3 regions of the Streptomyces sp. R-74717 genome follow, and region 2 is predicted to be linked to each of the others. Evidence: riboswitches for the same ligand, from Rfam matches in the RefSeq annotation. Region 2 holds a riboswitch; each other region holds the start of a gene.
The links. A riboswitch is a leader RNA that binds a small molecule or an ion and turns the genes downstream of it on or off. The one in region 2 is predicted to bind cyclic di-AMP.

Region 1: linked by a shared signal. The riboswitch ahead of NRF20_RS12125 (M23 family metallopeptidase) and the one ahead of NRF20_RS04335 (LysM peptidoglycan-binding domain-containing protein) in region 2 are both predicted to bind cyclic di-AMP.
Region 3: linked by a shared signal. The riboswitch ahead of NRF20_RS18330 (NlpC/P60 family protein) and the one ahead of NRF20_RS04335 (LysM peptidoglycan-binding domain-containing protein) in region 2 are both predicted to bind cyclic di-AMP.

Annotation. Positions count from the first base shown of each region.
Region 1 is NZ_CP102361.1:2,718,124-2,722,888, forward strand. It holds gene NRF20_RS12120 (GntR family transcriptional regulator) at 1-604, opposite strand, end outside; gene NRF20_RS12125 (M23 family metallopeptidase) at 834-1,628, opposite strand; cyclic di-AMP (ydaO/yuaA leader) riboswitch at 1,642-1,808, opposite strand; gene NRF20_RS12130 (M16 family metallopeptidase) at 2,160-3,542, opposite strand; gene NRF20_RS12135 (M16 family metallopeptidase) at 3,569-4,765, opposite strand, start outside.
Region 2 is NZ_CP102361.1:958,436-963,200, forward strand. It holds gene NRF20_RS04315 (APC family permease) at 1-562, opposite strand, end outside; gene NRF20_RS04320 (hypothetical protein) at 912-1,229, shown strand; gene NRF20_RS04325 (hypothetical protein) at 1,226-1,372, shown strand; gene NRF20_RS04330 (DUF2461 family protein) at 1,575-2,225, shown strand; gene NRF20_RS04335 (LysM peptidoglycan-binding domain-containing protein) at 2,362-3,099, opposite strand; cyclic di-AMP (ydaO/yuaA leader) riboswitch at 3,104-3,289, opposite strand; partial or broken gene NRF20_RS04340 (ATP-binding cassette domain-containing protein) at 4,001-4,615, shown strand; partial or broken gene NRF20_RS04345 (ATP-binding cassette domain-containing protein) at 4,736-4,765, shown strand, end outside.
Region 3 is NZ_CP102361.1:4,074,235-4,078,999, reverse strand. It holds gene NRF20_RS18340 (NlpC/P60 family protein) at 1-235, opposite strand, end outside; gene NRF20_RS18335 (hypothetical protein) at 588-941, shown strand; gene NRF20_RS18330 (NlpC/P60 family protein) at 1,023-2,180, opposite strand; cyclic di-AMP (ydaO/yuaA leader) riboswitch at 2,179-2,344, opposite strand; gene pcrA (DNA helicase PcrA) at 2,602-4,765, shown strand, end outside.

The sequences.
Region 1 (4,765 bases), 1.8 Mb from region 2:
CGGCCGCGGCCCGTTCGGCATGCTGGGCGGCCAGCGCCCTGGCCCGTTCCGCGTCACGCCGCGCCACCGCGTCCACAATGGCCCCGCGCTCGGCCCAGGAGTCCACCGGGCGGGCCGGCTGCTCGACCGTGTACATCCAGGCGATCTTGTGCCGGAGCTGGGTGAGCAGCGCGATCAGGCCGGGACTGCCGGAGGCCTGTACCAACGTCTCGTGGAACCAGCCGCCCAGTGAGCGCAGGTCCTCTCCCTCACCCCGCCGGGCCCGCTCCTGGCCGAGCCTGACCAGACCGCGCAACACCTTGAGATGCGCCTCGGTGCGGCGCTGCGCGGCGCGCGCGGCACCCAGCGGCTCCAGCAGCATCCGGACCTCCAGGAGGTCGGCGGCCTCCTCCTCGGTGGGCTCGGCGACGCAGGCACCCGCGTGCCGGCGGGTGACCACGAAGCCCTCGGACTCCAGGGTGCGCAGCGCTTCCCGTACCGGGACACGGGAGACCCCGTAACGGCGCGCCAGCAACTCCTCGGTGAGCCGGCTTCCGCGCTCGAAGACACCGGAGACGATATCGTCACGGATCGCCATGCATACCGAATGCGCCGGAATGCGCATGTCCGAACCTCCGCCTCAATTCCCGCGAAACGCGGCCGACCGACGCCTGTTCTGCAACTCTATTGCGATGTGGCCGCATATCCGATGCCGGGTGGAAATTCATGAATATCTTTTGGCCAGAGGACGGTTCGGGGAGCAGGTACTGCGGACGGGCGCGGAGGCCGGGCACGGCGAAGGCCCCGGCGTGCCGCCGGGGCCTTCGAAGGGGGTACTGCGGGTGCAGCGTCGGTCAGACGTTGACGCCGTGGGCGCGCAGGTACGCGACGGGGTCCATGTCGGAGCCGTAGGACGGCGTGGTCCGGGCCTCGAAGTGGAGGTGCGGACCGGTGGAGTTGCCGGTCGAGCCGGAGAGACCGATCTGCTGGCCCGCGCCGACGCTCTGGCCGACGGAGACGCCGATCGAGGAGAGGTGGCCGTACTGCGTGTACGTGCCGTCCGTCATCCGGAGCACGATGTTGTTGCCGTACGCGCCTCCCCAGCCGGCCTCGACGACCGTACCGGCGCCGACGGCGACGACGGAGCTGCCGGACGCGGCGTGGAAGTCGATGCCCGAGTGGCTGCCGGAGGACCAGAGCGAGCCACTGGACTTGTAGCCGGTGGTGACGTACGAACCTGCGACCGGGAGCTGGAAGGAACCCAGGCGGGTGCGTTCGGCGGACCGGGCGGCGCGGGCCTTCTCGGCGCGGGCCTCGACCGCGCGCTTCGCCTCGGCCTTGGCCTTCGCTTCGGCCTTCTTCTTGGCCTCGGCCTTCCGCTGGGCTTCCGCCTTCGCCTTCGCCGCGACATCGGCCTGGTGCTTCTGCGCGTCGGCCTGGGCGTCGATCTGGTCGGCGAGGGCGCCCTCGATGGCGATGACCTGGTTCAGACCGGTCTCACTGACGGAGGAGTCCGCGGCGAGGGCCGGAGAGGCCATGCCGCCGATGACGCCGGTGGTGGCCAGAGCCGCGACGCCGGCGATCTTCGCGCTGCTGCGCGTCAGTCGGCTCGGGGCACGATGCTTCCCGGTGGCACGGGTGAACGCCATGAAGTGGCTGATCCTTTCCTTCCTTCTCGCCTACCGGGTTAGCTGACGGGTTCGGAGCAGGAAGGTCTCCTACGGGCGCCCTGGCCTCATCCGGGCTCAGGCACCCGATTCACCCCAGGGACTGCATGGGTCCCCGGCTCCCCAGGCTCGCGCCTGACGGGGACTCGGCGATGGCTGCCCGGTACGTCACGGATGCGGCATACGAGTGACGGACAGCCCAGCCGACGCTAAGCGGGGTCACTTGCATTCACCAAACGGACAGGTCGTTTTGTAGCGCATCCCACAGGGCAGACAGGCAACCTCCCTGCCAAAACAGACAAAAAGGAAGACTCCGGTGAGATCTCACTCACAGGGGTCTTCCTTCTGTCCCGATATGCAGGCGTATGACGGGTCTGTGGACCGGCCGTGGCCTTCGGTGCTCGGTCGAACGTGAAAGTCGGCCGGTGGACTGTCACACGCAACGGGCCGGACGGGCGGGGGTCGCCCGCCTCGGCCCGGCCGGTCGTCCGGTGTCCACAACGGGTACGCCCGTCAGCCGGCGACCACCGACACCTCTCCGATGCCCAGGGCCCGGACCGGATCCTCGATCTGTGACGCGTCACCGACGAGGATCGTGACCAGCCGGTCGCCCGGGAAGGCGTTGACCACCGCAGCGGTCGCCTCGACCGTGCCGGTCTCCGCCAGCCGGGCGTACAGCTGTGCCTGGTAGTCGTCCGGGAGGTGCTGCTCGACCTGGTCGGCGAGCGTGCCCGCGACCGAGGCCGCCGTCTCGAACTTCAGCGGTGCGACACCCACGAGGTTCTGCACGGCCGTCTCACGCTCTTCATCGGTCAGTCCCTCGGCCGCCAGGGTCCGCAGGACCGTCCACAGATCCTGCAGCGCCGGTCCCGTGGACTCCGTGTCCACCGATCCGCTGATGGCGAGCATCGCGGCACCACTCGCCCCCGAGGCGGAATCCGGAGCCGACGACCGCAGCACCTGGGCGAAGGCCCGCACCCCGTAGGTATAGCCCTTCTCCTCGCGCAGCACACGGTCCAGCCGGGAGGTGAGCGTGCCGCCCAGGCAGTACGTGCCCAGCACCTGGGCCGGCCACACGCTGTCGTGCCGGTCGGCGCCGATCCGGCCGATCAGCAGCTGCGTCTGCACCGCGCCCGGACGGTCGACGATCACCACTCGGCCGGTGTCGTCGGCGGTGATCAAAGGGGCGGGACGAGGCTCTGCGATGTCTCCCGACCAGTCGCCGAGAGTGTCGGCGAGCAGGGCGTCCAGGTCGATGCCGGTGAGGTCACCGACGACCACGGCGGTCGCCGTGGACGGCCGGACGTGGGCGTCGAAGAAGGCACGCACGGCCGCCGAGTCGATCCGCTCCACCGTCTCCTCGGTGCCCTGGCGCGGGCGCGACATCCGCGCCGCGGCCGGGAAGAGCTCCTTGGAGAGCTCCTTGGCGGCGCGCCTGGCCGGGTTGGCCTGCTCGTGCGGGATCTCGTCGAGCCGGTTGCGCACCAGCCGTTCGATCTCGCTGTCGGCGAAGGCGGGCGCCCGCAGCGCCTCGGCGACCAGCGCGAGCGCCTTGGCCAGCCGGGAGGCCGGGACCTCCAGGGAGACCCGGACGCCGGGGTGGTCGGCGTGCGCGTCGAGGGTGGCGCCGCAGCGCTCCAGCTCGGCGGCGAACTCCTCGGCGGTGTGCTTGTCGGTGCCCTCGGACAGCGCCCGCGACATGATCGTGGCCACGCCGTCGAGGCCCTCGGGCTCGGCGTCCAGCGGGGCGTCGAGGAAGATCTCGACCGCCACGACCTGCTGGCCGGGGCGGTGGCAGCGCAGCACCGTGAGGCCGTTGGGCAGGGCGCCACGCTCCGGCGCGGGGAAGGCCCAGGGGCGGGCGAGGCCGGGGGCCGGCTGCGGGTGGTACTGCATCGAAACTCCAGTCGCGGCAGCGTCGGTCACTTGTCCGCTCCTTCGTGCGCGTCGGTGTCGTCGGCGCCGTCGGCGCCGGTCTCGGTGTCCGCTGCGTCTGCGGGCTCGGCCGATTCGACCGGCTCGTAGACCAGCACCGCCCGATTGTCGGGGCGCAGCTGGGCCTCGGCGACCGCCTGGACCTCTGCCGCGGTGACATCGAGCACCCGCTGTACGGCGGTCAGGGCGAGCTGCGGGTCGCCGAACAGCACGGCGAACCGGCAGAGTTCGTCGGCGCGGCCCGCGACCGTACCGAGCCGGTCCAGCCACTCGCGCTCCAACTGGGCCTGCGCACGTTCCATTTCCTCGGGCGTGGGGCCCTCGGCGGCGAACCGGGCAAGCTCCTCGTCGACCGCGGCCTCGATCTGCGGCACCTCGACGCCGCCGGACGTCTTGACGTCCAGCCAGCCGAGCGAGGGCGCACCGGCCAGCCGCAGCAGCCCGAACCCGGCCGCCACGGCTGTGCGGTCACGGCGGACCAGGCGGTTGTGCAGCCGCGACGACTCGCCGCCGCCGAGCACGGTCAGCGCGAGGTCTGCCGCGTCACACTCACGGGTGCCGTCGTGCGGCAGCCGGTAAGCGGCCATCAGCGCCCGTGCCGGAACCTCTTCGCGCACCTCTTCGCGCAGCTGCTCGCCGATGATCTCGGGGAGCGTGCCGTCACGCGGCGGCCGCTTGCCGTCATGGGACGGGATGGAGCCGAAGTACTTCTCGATCCAGGCGAGGGTCTGCTCGGGGTCGATGTCGCCGACGACCGAGAGCACCGCGTTGTTGGGCGCGTAGTACGTACGGAAGAAGGTGCGGGCGTCCTCAAGGGTCGCGGCGTCCAGGTCCGCCATCGAGCCGATCGGCGTGTGGTGGTACGGGTGACCCTCGGGGTAGGCCAGTGCCGTCAGCTTCTCGAACGCCGTGCCGTAGGGGACGTTGTCGTAGCGCTGGCGGCGCTCGTTCTTGACGACGTCGCGCTGGTTCTCCATGGACTCCTCGTCGAGCGCGGCGAGCAGCGAGCCCATCCGGTCGGCCTCTAGCCAGAGAGCCAGCTCCAGCTGGTGCGTGGGCATGGTCTCGAAGTAGTTGGTGCGCTCAAAGCTGGTGGTCCCGTTGAGCGAACCTCCGGCTCCCTGCACGAGCTCGAAGTGTCCGTTCCCCTTGACCTGGCCGGAGCCCTGGAACATCAGGTGCTC
Region 2 (4,765 bases):
GCTCGGAGTGCGCGAAGCCGAGAACGGCGACGACACCCGCCGCGATCACTTCGAGGACGAGGAAGATCCCGGTGATCCACGCGTTGGCGCGCAGGTCCAGGAGACCGGCGAGAGTGGCGAGGACCATGACCCCGGCGCCCGCGGCGGGAGCCGGAATGTGCACGACGGGAGCGAGATAGTCGGCCGTCCCCATGGCGATGACCGGGGGCACGATCATCACGACCAGCAGGGAGAGCACGAAGACGAGCCACCCGGCCAGCCGTCCCGCCATGGTCGACACCATGGCGTACTCACCTCCCGCGCTCGGTATGAGGGTGCCCAGCTCCGAGTAACAGAAGGCGACCGCGATACAGAGCAGCGAGCCGATGGCGATGGTGAGGGCGGTGTACGTGCCCAGGCTGGAGAACAGGTCGGGTACGACCACGAAGAGTGTCGAAGCGGGCGTCACGCAGGAGAGCGTGAGCAGCGTCCCGCCCACGACGCCGATGGAACGCTTGAGCTTCTGTGGAGTGGGGCCGGTCGCTGGGGCGAGCGCCTGGGGAGCGCTGAGCGTTTCGGTCATCGTGCGATTCCGATCAACAGGTGCGGTGTCTGAGCGCGGGAGCGGTATCGCCTCCAGACGAGGACGTGGTGAGTGGTTTCGTCGCTCCCAGCGCGACATGCAATCCTGACGAGTTCCGCAGGTCAAGAGGCGTTCACCTTCGGAATTCGTTGTTTCGGCGAGCAGATCTGACGATTTGGCGTTAAGAGTGCGTCATTGTATGGGGATCGGCGGGTGCGGGAACCGCAGCAGGATCCGGTGCAAAGTTTCGCCCATTCCAGATTCCGGAAGGGTGCGGGCGTCCTGGAGCGCCGCGATGCGCGGATGGCCGCGGGTCGCGCATCCACGGTCTTGATGCCAGCCTGGAGACATGGCTTGGGCGTCATGGACGACTCGCGGTGTGTTCTCCGGGCACGGTGGCGTGCTCACGGAGGAGGTCGGCGTCCTGTCCGGAGACCTGACCGTCCACACGACCTGGGCCGATGACACGGCCCAGGTCACCGTGCAGTACACGGGTGCGATCGACTGGTTCACCATGTCGGGCAGCCCGGTGCCGTGCTGCTCGGAGGACGACAGCCGGCGCCTTCACGAGGCGGTGGTGGAGTCCGTCCGGGAGGGGTCGGCGGCCACGGTTCCGAGGCCTCCGCCACAGAAGCCGGAGCAGCCGACGGAGAGCGCCCAGGAGTGAGGGCTACGTCGGCGGGCGCGCGCCGGGCCGCGATCACCGTTCCGTTCGGGACGGTCGTGGCACTCCGGTCGGGGACATCGATCCGTCCCGGGCTGATGATCGAGTTCATCGGCCGGCAGTCCCGGCGCAGGCTCGGCCGGTAGCTCGTCATGGCCGTGGCATGGCCGACGATGGTGACCGACGATTCGGTCACCTTGATGCGGTAGCCGGGGGTTTCGACCGCACCCGCGCTCCCGGGAACCGGGGCACCAGCAGCGATGCAGGCGACGGGCAAGCCGGGCACGGTTTCGGCTCAGGGCCCGGTGCACGCGCACCCTCAAGTCCCGGATCGCTAGGATCTCTCGCGTGACAAGAGCATTCAGCGGCTGGACAGAGCAAGCGTTCGAGCTGCTCCTGCAGTTGGAGGGCATGCCCTCGCAAGAAGCTCGCGAGAAGCGCCGAAAGGACCGGGAGCGTCTCGTACGGCAGCCCATGATCGCATTGCTGAACGATGTGGCCGACGCGGACCAGGCGTACGAGGACTTCTCCGTCTGGGGGTTCCGCAAGGACCCTTGGTGGTGGCAGCACCAAGGGGCGGTGATCCGGATCGCACGCAACGTCGAGATCGGCCTCCGCTTCGACCTCGACGGGCTCCGCATCAAGGGCGGCTGGACCTACCCCGACCCGGGGCAGGTCCCGTTGTTCCGTACGGCCGTTGCCGCGCAGGGCAGTGGCCCCGAACTGGTGTGTGCCATCGAGGCGCTGGGGGCTCAGGGGTACGAGATCACCGGTGACACCATGAAGCGCATGCCGCGCGGCCATGACGCCGGTCATCCCCGTGCCGACCTGCTCCGGTACCGCTCGGTCTCCGCTGCCCGTCCGCTCGGTGGGGACTGCGCGCAGCACACGTCGGCGCTGGTCGACGCCGTGCTCCGAGCAGCGCAGGAGTTGGAGCCCCTGCTCTCCTGGCTCGCCGGCCATGTGACCGTTCCCGGCTCCCGCCGACGCCCCACATAACGTCGCCTCCGCATGCTGTCCACGCGGGTGAGCGGCCGAAAGGCGGCCCCTGACCGACGGGTGCGGTCCCTTCCCAGGGGCTTGTCCAGCCCCTGGTCACCCGTCGGTACTGAACCGCCAGCGGCGCTGCTGTGCGTCAGTAGGCCCCGAACACGTTGTCGATGGAGCCGTACTTGTCAGCGGCGTAGTTGCACGCTGCGGTGATGTTGGCGATCGGGTCGTAGCTGTCCATCGACGTACCGGGCACGTGGTAGGCCCGGAACGTGGGGTCGATGATCTGGAGGAGGCCCTTGGACGGCGTGCCCTTGGCGGCGTTCGAGTCCCAGTTGTTGATGGCCAGGGGGTTGCCGGAGGACTCGCGCATGACGTTGCGGTGGATTCCGTCGTAGCTGCCGGGGATACCGTGCTTGGCCATGACCGCCAGCGACTCCTTGATCCAGCCGTTCAGATCGTTCGTGTACGTCGCGGGCGTCGCGGCCGGTGCGGCAGTGACAGTCGCGGAAGTCTTGGACTCGGCCTGGGCACCGATTGTCAGCTTCATGCCCGGGCGAATCTCTGCGGGGTTGTCGCCGACGATCTCTCGATTGTCCTCGTACAGCTTCTTCCAGCCACCGCTGAGCGAATGCCCCCGCGCGATCTTGGAGAGGGTGTCGCCGGCGATCACGGAATAGATGGTGGGCGCGGCCTTCTGCGCGGTCTTTTCCTTGACGGTGGCGACGGTCGACGCCGCAGCCTTGGACTGCGCCGGCGCGGCCGAGGCGAAGCCGGCACCGACCAGCGGAAGCACGAGAGCGGCTCCGCCCGTGGTCGCGACGATGAGACCGCGGGTCAGCGAAGTGGACTTACGACGACGGTGGATACCCGTTGCAGACATAGCGAATTCCTCTCCGTCGCCTACGAGGTGAGCTGTCGGGTTCGGACTGAAGATGTCCGGCCGCACACGAATGCGGCTTCACCCCGAGCCGTTCCGGATACCGGATCGGCGACTTACCTGGGTCCCCCGTTCCTGCCGTACATGAGTGGTCGGATTGCCGGACGGCGGCAGGATTCGGCGTTCCGTCCGGATTGACGGTGACCGTAGGCGAGAAACGCCGAAAGGAACAAGCCCCTATTTTTGGATCACAATTCATTCGCAAGATCGAATCACGGAATTGGCAGTAATCCACTTCACACCGCGAAGCCAAATTTCCTTGCACAGAAGGGAACCGAGCAGCGCGCCACGGCGTCTTGAACTCCGAATGTGACTCACACCACGAGATTCCCAAAACGGGCAATTCGGTCAGCGCCCAAGAGTCACAACCCCCCCCAAGTGCCCCTTTATTGACCAAGAGATCAATTCTAAGCAAATCACCCATACTGGGACATTCGTATGTCGATCCGGATGCCTCTCGGGCCGACCGCACCCGACAGGGCTCCACGACCTCCCGCCTCCCGGCCGACCGGTCCGCGGGGCGCTCGTCGCGCTCCCCCACACGACATCGAGGCTTTGCCTTTCGCCATCCGGGCCGTTATCGTTTCCAACGGCTCTGTTGTCTCCGATAGAGGTGGACGTTGCGCATCTGAGGTTCGCGATCATCGCGCCGTACGGCTTCAGCCGTACGCCCGTCACGCAGTAGCAGTGTTCAGTCCTGCCCGTGACCCCGCGTGGATGCGACCTCGGTGCATGAGCCGTCCCTCGATCTTTCGGACCGCCGCACCTCCCTCTCGGTTCGGTCGCTGCGTGGTGCTCGCATACGAAGCCCCCATTCACCGCGCTTGCGACTGCGAGGATCACCATGGCGACACCCACCGCCCCCAGCGCCTCTCTGACCTGCTCCGCCCTGTCCTTCCAGTGGCCGGACGGCACGACCGTCTTCGACGGGCTCTCCCTCAGTATCGGCCGCGGCCGCACCGGTCTCGTCGGGACCAACGGCTCGGGCAAGTCGACACTTCTGCGACTGCTGGCCGGCCAACTGCGCCCCTCCCAGGGCTCGGTGACCGTCGGTGGCAGCCTCGCCCACCTCCCTCAGAACATCACGCTCGACACGACGCTGCGTGTGGACGAGACCCTGGGCATCGCCGGGCGGCGCACTGCGCTGCGCGCTATCGAAGCCGGGGATGTGGACGAGAAACACTTCGAGACGATCGGCGACGACTGGGACGTCGAGGAACGAGCCCTCGCAACACTGGGGTCACTCGGACTGGGCGATGTCGAACTGGACCGCACCGTGGGCCAGATGTCCGGCGGGGAGACCGTCCTGCTGCGCCTGGCCGCACTGCTGCTGGAGCATCCCGACGTTCTCCTGCTGGACGAACCGACCAACAACCTCGATGTTCTCGCTCGCCGCAGGCTCTACGAGGCCGTCGACTCCTGGCGCTCCGGTGTCCTGGTCGTGGTGAGCCACGACCTCGAACTGCTGGAGCGCGTGGACCGCGTCGCCGAACTGCGCTCCGGATCCGTGAACTGGTACGGAGGCGGCTGGTCCGCCTACGAAGAAGCCCTGGCCACCGAACAGGAAGCCGCCGGGCGGATGTTGCGGGCCGCCGAGGCTGACGTACGC
Region 3 (4,765 bases), 3.1 Mb from region 2:
CGGCGGCGGCGGTCGCCTTCTCCTTCGTGCCGTTGTACTGCTCGGTGGCGGCTTCCGCGTCGTGGTACAGCCGGTCCACCTCCGCCCTGACCTGGGCGGGGGTGAGCTGGGGATCGGCGTGTGCGGAACCTGGCAGAGCGGCAGCGGTGGCGGCTCCGGCGATGGCGAGGGTGGCTGCGGTGCGGGCAGCAGAGCCGGTGTACGGGCGCTGCTTGGGTTTCCGGTGCGCTGCCACGGGGGCGTGCGTCCTTCCTGGCGACTGCCCGTCGGGGACTACCGGCGGGCCCGCCCGAGGTCCGGCGGCGGGTCGCCAACAGGGGGAGCGGCCCGCCGCCGGATCTCTCGGCGGGGTGACCGGTTCGCCGTCCGGGTGCGGAGCGGCGGTGAAGCCGGTCACCTGGGTAGGGACGCTAAACCCGGGGCGTGGGGAAGAGTCGTAATGACGCCTATTGCCCGAATTTGGCGCGGCGCTGTCGTCGATTGCTCGGAAAATTGCACCAGAGCCAGGCAATTGGTGCAGGCGCGAGTGAACAGGAAGTCGCACCTGCCTGCGGAGTGGTGATATGGCCGGGGCTAGGCTGCGGACCATGGACGTACTCATCAATGTCTTCGTCGCCCTGCACATCATCGGTATCGCCTCTCTGCTGGGCGGTTTCCTGACCCAGATGAAGGCGATGGGCGCGGGCACGGCCCGATTCGTCCCGGCGATGCTGCACGGCGCTCTGACGATGCTGGTCACCGGTGTCGCGCTGGTCGGGCTCAACGAGGCCGACGGCCACCACGTGAACAACATCAAGATCGGGGTCAAGTTGCTGCTCCTGGTCGTGATCCTCGCGCTCGTCTACGTCAAGCGGGACGAGGAGAAGGTCGACAAGGGCGCCTTCGCGGCGGTGGGCGGGCTGACGCTCGCCAACATCTTCATCGCCACGCTCTGGACCTGAGCCGGTCCGTGCCGCCCACGCTGCCGGACGGGCGTGGAATTCAAGCCCGTCCGGCAGCTGAAGGCATAAGGGCGTGAGCCGCTACGACGGCCGCACGCTGCCGTAGATCGGCATGTAGTAGATCGACTCCTCGCGCACGTTCGCCCCCGGCTTCGGCGCGTGGATCATCATTCCGTCGCCCTTGTAGATGCCGACGTGGCTGATGTCGTCGTAGAAGAAGACGAGGTCGCCCGGCTGCAGATCGGCCGTCGCGATCCGGGTGCCTGTCTTCACCTGGTCCCAGGTGGTGCGCGGGATGTCGACACCCGCGGCCTTCCAGGCGGCCTGGGTGAGTCCGGAGCAGTCGTACGAGGACGGGCCCGTCGCGCCCCATACGTACGGCTTGCCGATCTGGGCCGTGGCGAAGGCGAGGGCCTTCTCCGCCTTGGTGGTGGCGCTGCTGTCCGAGCCGGTTCCGGTGCCCGTGCCCGTACCGCTGCCGGATTCCGCCTCCTTCGCCGCTTCCGCGGCCTTGCGGTCCGCCTCCGCCTTGGCGGCGGCCTGCTGCCGCGCCAGCTCCTGCGCCTTGCGCTTGGCCTCCGCCTCCTTCTCGCGCTCCAGCGCCGCGAGCCGCGCCTTCTCCTCGGCGGTCAGTTTCGACAGCATCGCGCGCGCCTCGCCCAGCTTCTTCCGGACGTTCTGCTTGCTGGTGCGCAGCGTGCTCTGTGTCGAGGTCAGCGTCTCCAGGCTCTGCACTGCTTCGGCACGCTTCTTCGACGCCTTGGCCTGCTGCGTACGGAAGTCCGTGACTGCCTTCTGCTGCTGACCGGTCATCCGGCTCATCAGCTGGCTCTGGTCGAAGTACGACTGCGGGTCGTCGGCCAGGAAGAAGGTGGTGCTCGGCGCGATGGAGCCGGTGCGGTACTGCGCGGCCGCGTAGGCGCCGAGCGTCCTGCGGGCTTCGTTGAGCTTGTCGGCGCGCTCGGCCACGTCCTCCAGCAGGGCGTCGGCCTTGGCGCGCTGGGTGGCGGAGGCTTCCTTCGCCCGGTTGTACTGCTGGGTCGCGGTGCCCGCCTGCCGGTAGAGGTCGTCGACCTTCTTCTGGACGTTCTCGATGCTGGGCTTCGGGGCGGGGGCGGCCGTGGCGCTCTGTGTGGAGAGCAGGGTCACGGACGCCAGTGCCGCCGTGGTGAGCCCTACGGCCGGTGTGGTGGTGCGCACCCGGGTGCGCGGTTTGCGATGCGACGCCAAGGCCGGCATCTCCTTCCGTGGACCGCCTACCGGGTTAGCTGTCGGGTTCGGGCGGAACGGAAGGCTGCCCTACGGTCCGAGTGGGGGATAAGGACCGATTCACCCCGGTGCTGCGTGTGGGTCCCCGGCTCCGAACTCCCACGAGGGCAGGCCGGATTCGGCGCGGGCGCCCGCTCGGCGTGGTTCGCCTCAGGGGGTACGGGCCGCCCGGTCGAGCACGCTAGCCAACCCGTGGTGCTGCTGTGAAGGCCGATGTTCGATATGCCCGATACGTTTTCGTGACCTTGATGAAGTGGGGCGGCAAGGGCCGGCGAGGGCCCGAATTCCCTTACACGGAGTGGGTGGCTGCTGCCTTTGTGTGCCCGGCCGTCGGGTGCGGTTCGCCATGCGGCCGTCGTGTGTCGTTGCGGCGGCCTAGACTCGACAAGCGATGAGCAGCCTCTTTGACGACAGCTTCCTGGCCGGCCTCCAGCACTCGGAGGAAGAGCCCCCGCCGCCCCCCGAGGACTCCGCACCCGAAGCGGTGCCGGAGGACCTCTTCGCGGGCGTATTCGACGGGCCCCCGCCGCCCAGGGACGCGTACTACCGCGACGGCGCGCACCGCCCCGTCATCGACTCCGCGGCGCTCCTCGACGGGCTGAACACCGAGCAGCGCGCCGCCGTGGTCCACGCGGGCTCCCCGTTGCTCATTGTCGCCGGGGCGGGCTCCGGGAAGACCCGGGTGCTGACCCACCGGATCGCCCACCTCCTCGCCGAGCGCGGGGTGCACCCCGGCCAGATCCTGGCGATCACCTTCACCAACAAGGCCGCGGGCGAGATGAAGGAGCGCGTCGAGCAACTCGTCGGACCGCGCGCCAACGCCATGTGGGTCATGACGTTCCACAGCGCGTGCGTACGCATCCTGCGCCGCGAGTCGAAGAAGCTCGGCTTCACCTCGTCGTTCTCGATCTACGACGCCGCCGACTCCAAGCGACTGATGGCCCTGGTCTGCCGCGATCTCGACCTCGACCCGAAGCGCTTCCCGCCGAAGGCGTTCACGGCCAAGGTCTCCAACCTGAAGAACGAGCTGATCGACGAGGAGACCTTCGCAGGCCAGGCTGCGGACGGCTTCGAGAAGACCCTCGCCCAGGCCTACGCGATGTACCAGTCCCGGCTGCGCGAGGCCAACGCGCTGGACTTCGACGACATCATCATGACGACGGTCCATCTGCTCCAGGCCTTCCCCGACGTCGCCGAGCACTACCGCCGCCGCTTCCGGCACGTCCTGGTCGACGAGTACCAGGACACCAACCACGCCCAGTACACCCTCGTGCGCGAACTGGTCGGCCCGGCCGGCGAGGGCGACGCCCCCGCCGAGCTGTGCGTCGTCGGTGACGCGGACCAGTCGATCTACGCCTTCCGCGGCGCGACCATTCGCAACATCCTCCAGTTCGAGGAGGACTACCCGAACGCGACCACGATCCTCCTGGAGCAGAACTACCGCTCCACGCAGACGATCCTGTCCGCTGCCAACGCGGTCATCGAGCGCAACGAGAGCCGCCGCCCCAAGAACCTCTGGACGAACGCCGGCACGGGCGCCCGGATCACCGGCTATGTCGCCGACACCGAACACGACGAGGCGCAGTTCGTCGCCGACGAGATCGACCGGCTGACCGACGCGGGCGACGCCAAGGCGGGCGACGTCGCGATCTTCTACCGCACGAACGCGCAGTCCCGTGTCTTCGAAGAGATCTTCATTCGCGTCGGACTGCCCTACAAGGTCGTCGGCGGCGTGCGCTTCTACGAGCGCAAGGAGGTCCGGGACGTCCTGGCCTACCTCCGGGTCCTCGCCAACCCCGAGGACACCGTCCCGCTGCGCCGCATCCTCAATGTGCCCAAGCGCGGCATCGGCGACCGTGCCGAGGCGATGATCGACGCGCTCTCCATGCGCGAGAAGATCACCTTCCCGCAGGCGCTGCGCCGGGTCGACGAGGCGTACGGCATGGCGGCCCGGTCGGCCAACGCCGTCAAGCGGTTCAACACGCTGATGGAGGAGCTGCGCACGATCGTCGACTCCGGCGCGGGCCCGGCGGTGGTCCTGGAGGCAGTGCTGGAGCGCACCGGCTACCTCGCCGAGCTCCAGGCATCCACCGACCCGCAGGACGAGACCCGCATCGAGAACCTTCAGGAACTCGCCGCCGTCGCCCTCGAATTCGAGCAGGAGCGCGGGGAAGAGGAAGGCGCGGGCACGCTCGCCGAATTCCTGGAGAAGGTCGCGCTCGTCGCCGACTCCGACCAGATCCCCGACGAGGACGAGGACGGCTCCGGTGTCATCACGCTGATGACGCTGCACACCGCGAAGGGCCTCGAATTCCCGGTGGTCTTCCTGACCGGCATGGAGGACGGCGTCTTCCCGCACATGCGCGCGCTGGGACAGGTGAAGGAGCTGGAGGAGGAGCGGCGGCTCGCGTACGTCGGGATCACACGGGCCCGCGAGCGGCTCTATCTGACCCGGGCGGCGATGCGCAGTGCGTGGGGGCAGCCCTCGTACAACCCGCCGTCGCGGTTCCTCGAGGAGATCCCGGACCAGCACCTGGAGTGGAAGCGGACCGGGC